Regions from separate parts of the Proteus sp. G2626 genome, predicted to be linked through region 1. Evidence: predicted binding sites of a transcription regulator. Region 1 holds the regulator's gene; the other holds the start of a gene.
The links. Region 1 encodes sigma-54, which starts transcription at its own class of promoters, with help from an activator protein. Its sites were predicted from a motif close to GTTGGCACANNTTTCGCTNT; they were not measured.
Positions count from the first base shown of each region.

Region 2: glnA (glutamate--ammonia ligase) is a predicted target of sigma-54. The motif match lies at 1,416-1,435, and genes of this name have one in related genera.

Region 1 covers NZ_JAABNH010000009.1:401,044-404,480, reverse strand. Annotated here, with positions in the region: gene rapZ (RNase adapter RapZ) at 1-180, opposite strand, end outside; gene ptsN (PTS IIA-like nitrogen regulatory protein PtsN) at 259-726, opposite strand; gene hpf (ribosome hibernation promoting factor) at 876-1,163, opposite strand; gene rpoN (RNA polymerase factor sigma-54) at 1,187-2,668, opposite strand; gene lptB (LPS export ABC transporter ATP-binding protein) at 2,728-3,437, opposite strand, start outside.
Region 2 covers NZ_JAABNH010000025.1:175,474-178,910, reverse strand. Annotated here, with positions in the region: gene typA (ribosome-dependent GTPase TypA) at 1-1,157, opposite strand, end outside; gene glnA (glutamate--ammonia ligase) at 1,517-2,926, shown strand; gene glnL (nitrogen regulation protein NR(II)) at 3,114-3,437, shown strand, end outside.

The DNA.
Region 1 (3,437 bases):
ATTTCGGACGTCAATACTGACAGCGGCAGCAGAAGCATCACGTTCAGCCAGTGTTTTTGCGAGCTCAGGTAAAAGATCAACAGGCAAGTTATCAACACAATAAAATCCCATGTCTTCAAGCGCACGCAAAGCAACTGACTTACCTGAACCAGAGCGTCCGCTGACTATCATCAGCACCATGAGGTAGCTCCCTATAATTTCCCAGTGATGAATATCATTCCACTGTATGCTATTCGCGTCCCAACAAACCCGTAGGGGTTATTCTGTGATAATCTGATAAAGCTCTTCATCACTTTGTGCGGAGCGTAGTCGGCGACATAAATTTTTGTCTGCCAACTGTTTTGCAATCAAAGACAGTGTGTGTAAATGTTCCTTACATTGTGTTGCAGGAACGAGTAATGCGAACAACAAATCGACAGGTTGATTATCAATAGCGTCGAAGGCAATAGGTTCGCTTAAGTGAAGAAACACACCAACTACTTTTTCTGTTTCATCACTTTCAATACGTCCATGAGGGATAGCTAACCCCCCCCCAATCCCTGTTGTACCGACTTTTTCGCGCGTCAATAAGGCTTCAAATATCAGTGTTTCGGGTAAATTAAGTGCTTTTGCTGCGTTTTCACTGATAATTTCTAACGCGCGCTTTTTACTCGTGCAGTGTACATCATTATGCGTACATGCCAGAGAAAGTACGTCGCTAATATTCATCTTTGTATCGTTGTTCATTGTCTTATTCACTTAGACCAGCAAACCAGATGTCACAAGGTGGCATCTGGTTTTTTGTTACTGATATTGATTAGGCGTTGGCTTGAACCGAGTCATAAACAACGCAGTAACTTCGCCGATTGTATCCCCATTTCACAATGGGAAATGAATTAATGTTGTCTCAGTTTATCTTTGTGTTTGGTTAATTGACGAGCCAGTTTATCCATCAATCCATCAATTGCTGCGTACATATCTTCTGCTTCAGCAGAGGCATGTAATTCACCGCCATTAACTTGAATGGTCGCTTCAGCGATTTTATTCACTTTTTCGACTTTCAGGATAACCTGAACGTTATTAATTTTGTCAAAGAACTGAGGTAATTTCGCGCTTTTTGCTTTGACGGTCTCACGCAGAGCATCAGTTAATTCAATGTTATGACCAGTGATTTGAAGTTCCATAGTGTCTTCCTTCTCAATTATGCTCAAACCAACTCTTTGCGTTGGTTTGAAGGCGGGATGGATAATGACTCTCTATATTTCGCAACAGTACGTCGAGCAACTTGTATGCCAAGCTCTGCGAGCATATCAGCCAGTTTACTATCACTCAGTGGTTTCGCTGGGTTTTCTGCTGCGATTAGTTTCTTCACTAAAGCCCTGATTGCTGTTGAAGAGGCTTCGCCTCCGCTATCAGTATTCACATGGCTAGAGAAAAAATACTTCAATTCGAAAATTCCTCTCGGGCAATGCAAAAATTTTTGCGTTGTCACTCGAGAAATGGTGGATTCGTGCATTTCAACCTGTTCAGCGATATCCGCTAACACAAGGGGTTTCATATGCTCTTCACCCAATTCGAAAAACGCCTGCTGTGTGTCAACAATGCAATGAGCGACTTTTAATAATGTCTCATTACGGCTTTCTAAACTTTTTATCAGCCATTTAGCTTCTTGTAAATTGTCACGAATAAATTTTCCATCGCTCTCATTTTGGGTCGATTGACCCAATGCAGCATAGGTTTCATTTATGCGTAGGCGAGGAATGCTATCTGTATTTAACTCAACTTGCCAGCGTTCACCTGATTTTTTTACCAGTATATCTGGGATAACATACTCTGACTCGCCAGCATCAATACTTAATCCAGGTTTAGGATCAAGTGATTGAATTATCTCAATAACCGATTTTAATGTTTCTTCACGTAACTTTGTTTGACGCATCAATTGGCGGAAGTCGCGATTGCCTAATAATTCTAAATGTTGGCTAATGACCAACTGCGTTTCTTTAAGATAAGGCGTATCTGTTGAAAAAGCCGAAAGTTGGATCAAAAGACACTCTTTTAAATCGCGTGCAGCAACACCAATAGGATCAAAGCGTTGAATACGTTTTAATACGGCTTCAACTTCATCAAGCTCTATCTCATCATCGCCCATTCCAAGTAGGATGTCATCTGTTGTAACAGTTAAATATCCTGTTTCATCAACCGCATCGATAATACTTATAGCAATGGCCCTATCAGTTTCTGTAAACGGAGTGAGATCCGCCTGCCAAGTCAGATAATCTTGCAAGGAAACAGTTGTTTCACCTTGATACAGTGGAAGTTCATCATCTCTATAATCATTACTGGTGCCAGAAGGTGTGCCTGCGGTGTAGATCTCTTCCCATTGTGTGTCTAAAGGGAGATCGTCGGGCATCTCTTTTTGCTCTAAAGCATCCAGCGTATCAAACTCTTCAACCTGGTTATCGTTAGTTTTTTCTGTTATTGAGTCAGATTGATTATCGGTATGAGAAGTTTCATCTGAAAGGGGATCGGATTGCTCGTCGTCTTGTTCTAGAAGAGGATTGGATTCAAGCGCTTGCTGAATTTCTTGTTGTAATTCAAGCGTCGAAAGTTGCAACAAACGAATAGCCTGTTGTAGCTGAGGCGTCATAGCCAATTGCTGACTGAGACGAAGTTGCAGACTTTGTTTCATAATAATGCGATGAGTCCTTGGCTGTTGTCATCCATGACAGAGTAAAAGTGAATCTAGGATTACAGGCGGAAGCCTTCACCTAAGTAAACACGTTTAACTTGCTCATTTTCAAGAATTTCTTCTGGTGAACCATGAGCGATAAGGTGACCTTGGCTGACAATATAGGCGCGTTCACACACATCTAATGTTTCACGAACATTATGGTCAGTAATCAGTACACCTAATCCATAATCACGTAGATGTTGGATTATCTTTTTAATGTCTAAGACTGAAATTGGATCAACACCCGCAAAAGGTTCATCTAATAAAATAAATTTAGGATTTGCTGCTAATGCGCGTGCAATTTCAACTCGACGGCGTTCGCCCCCTGATAATGATTGCCCTAGGCTGTTACGCAAATGGCTGACATTGAACTCTTCTAAAAGCTCTTCTGCACGATCTTTTCGTTGCTCTGGTGTTAAATCATGGCGAATTTCTAAAATTCCCATAATGTTGTCATAAACACTTAACCGTCTAAAAATAGAGGCCTCTTGGGGCAGATAGCCTATGCCTTTACGCGCACGTTCATGTAACGGTAACAGAGTGATGTCTTCATCATCAATAGTAATACTACCTGCATCACGAGCGACAATGCCGACAACCATATAGAATGTGGTTGTTTTACCGGCACCATTTGGGCCAAGTAAACCAACAATTTCACCTGAATTAACATTCAGACTAACATTACCGACGACGGTGCGCCCTTTGTATGCTTTTGCTAAATTTTCAG
Region 2 (3,437 bases), on a different contig from region 1:
AATTCGTAACCTTCACGACGCATATTTTCAATCAGAACTGACAGGTGAAGCTCACCACGACCTGATACACGGAATGCATCTGGATCTTCAGTTTCTTCTACACGTAATGCAACGTTATGGACTAACTCTTTTTTCAGACGATCTAAAATCTGACGAGAAGTCACGAATTTACCTTCACGTCCACAGAAAGGTGAAGTATTAACACAGAAATACATGCTAACAGTTGGTTCATCAACGGCTAATGCAGGTAGCGCTTCAACAGCACCCACTTCACAAATCGTATCAGAGATATTCAGTTCACCTAAACCTGTGATTGCGATGATATCGCCAGCTTCAGCAACATCAACTTCGATACGTTCTAAACCTAAATGACCTAAAACTTTACCGACTTTGCCGTTACGGGTATTACCTTCGCTGTCAATGATAGTCACTTGTTGGTTAGGTTTAACCTTACCACGCTTAATACGACCAATACCGATAACACCTAGGTAGTTGTTGTAGTCCAACTGAGAAATTTGCATCTGGAATGTACCTTCCAGATCCACTTTTGGTGGCTCTACATATTTGACAATAGCTTCATATAACGGGGTCATATCTTCAGCCATGTCATTGTAATCTGTTCCCGCAATACCATTTAATGCAGATGCATAGATAATTGGGAAATCAAGTTGTTCGTCAGTTGCACCTAAGTTTACGAACAGGTCAAATACCTGATCAACAACCCAGTCTGGACGCGCACCAGGGCGGTCAACTTTATTGATAACAACAATTGGTTTTAAATTGTTAGCAAACGCTTTTTGTGTCACAAAACGCGTTTGTGGCATTGGGCCATCCATCGCGTCAACCAGCAATAGAACGCTGTCTACCATAGACATAACGCGTTCTACCTCACCACCGAAGTCGGCGTGTCCTGGGGTATCTACGATATTAATACGATAGTCATTCCATTTAATCGCTGTATTTTTCGCAAGAATAGTAATTCCGCGCTCTCTTTCGAGATCATTTGAGTCCATCACGCGCTCAGCTACGGTTTCACGTTCACCGAACGTACCAGATTGCTGTAGTAATTTATCGACGATAGTTGTTTTACCATGGTCAACGTGGGCGATGATGGCGATATTACGCAAGTTTTCGATCACAAAATTTGCCTCAGGCATTGTAGAAATAAGCGCAGTATTGTACACGCTTTAGACGAGAGACTAAACAAGATCACAATAATGATTGCTTAACAATATGCAATTAATTGAATTGTGATCCTTTTCACGCCTCAGAATTTAGTAGCATCCGTTCGATTGCACCAAAATAGTGCAACTAATTAGGCTTAATTTGCACCAAGTTTGTGCAATAATTAAAAAATCACAGGAGATATTCTACACTAAACTTCATCAATACAGTATATATCCCTTTTTAGATAAGTTGGCATGCTTTTCGCAATAGAATTTAGGTGAGCAAAAAATTCACCGAAAAATGTGTAAGGCCACTGCACTCAATAAAACCATTCGCCAGGAGAGTTCCTATGTCCCTTGAACATGTGTTATCCATGATTGAAGAACATAAAGTTAGATATATTGACTTACGTTTCACTGATACCCGCGGTAAAGAACAACATCTTACTATTCCGGCTCATCAGGTTAACGACGATTTCTTTGAAGAAGGAAAAATGTTCGATGGTTCCTCTATTGGTGGCTGGAAAGGTATTAACGAATCAGACATGGTACTGATGCCAGATGCAACAACCGCAATGCTTGACCCTTTTTTCCAAGATCCAACACTGATTATTCGTTGTGATGTATTAGAGCCAGGCACTATGAAAGGTTACGACCGTGACCCACGGTCTATTTCAAAGCGTGCTGAAGATTATTTAAAATCAAGTGGTATTGCAGACACCGTATTATTTGGGCCAGAGCCAGAATTCTTCCTGTTTGATGATATTCGTTTCAAAAACGATATTTCAGGCGCTTCTTACGCTATCAATGATATTGAAGCTGCATGGAACACCAATACCAAATATGAAGATGGCAACAAAGGTCACCGCCCTATGGTTAAAGGGGGCTATTTTCCACTGCCACCCGTTGATTCATCACAAGATATTCGTTCTACCATGTGTAATATTATGGAAGAAATGGGCTTAGTGGTTGAAGCACATCACCATGAAGTGGCGACAGCCGGTCAAAACGAAGTCGCAACTCGCTTCAATACCATGACCAAAAAAGCAGATGAAACCCAAATTTATAAATACGTGGTACAAAACGTTGCTCATGTATTTGGTAAAACAGCGACCTTTATGCCTAAACCCTTAGTCGGTGATAATGGCTCTGGTATGCACTGCCATATGTCACTGTCTAAAAATGGTGTAAACCTGTTTGCCGGCGATAAATACGGCGGATTATCTGAAATGGCGCTGTATTACATCGGCGGTATTATCAAGCATGCTCGTGCGCTAAATGCATTTACCAACCCAACGACTAACTCCTACAAGCGCTTAGTTCCGGGTTTTGAAGCCCCTGTTATGTTGGCTTACTCTGCGCGTAACCGTTCAGCGTCCATTCGTATTCCAGTTGTGGCTAGTATGAAAGCGCGCCGTATTGAAGTGCGTTTCCCAGATCCTTTAGCAAACCCTTATCTTGCGTTTGCTGCTCAGTTAATGGCTGGTCTTGATGGAATTATCAATAAAATTCACCCCGGTGATGCTATGGATAAAAACCTTTATGACTTACCGCCAGAAGAAGCAAAAGAGATCCCAACTGTCGCGGGTTCATTAGAAGAGGCATTAAACGCATTAAATGCCGATCGCGAATTCTTAACTCGCGGTGATGTATTTACTGATGATGCTATTGATGCCTATTTAGAATTATTACGTACTGACGTTCAACGTGTACGTATGGCACCGCATCCTCTTGAATTTGAAATGTATTACAGTGCTTAAGATGATCTTTACTGAGAAAAACTTAACCCCTGAGATGTAAAACGATTTTTTTTGCCGTGAAGCTATTTTGCCCATCTTCGGATGGGCACTTTTCTCCCATTTAAGGAGTCCGTCTATTCACTTACGCATTGGTTCATTAATGCAATAAAGGTAAGATGCACTAAAATGGTGCAAAGAGGTATTCAATATGGAAACGGCAGACTTACCTGATAACACATTAATTTTAGACTCATTAATACACTCTGTATTGGTTATCAACAAAGAGTTTATTATTTGTTATGCAAATCATTCTGCGTTACAAGTTCTAGCACAAAGCCGTCGAAAATTATTTGAAACACCTTTTACCGCCTTATTCAGCTATTATTCTTTTGATGCTGATTTAATGCGTGAAACGTTAGCGAGTGGGCAAAGCTTTACCGACAATGAAGTGATCTTGGTTGTTAATAACCAATCACACACAATGTCGCTCAGTGCCCAACCTATTTCCGAGCAACACATTTTGCTGGAACTG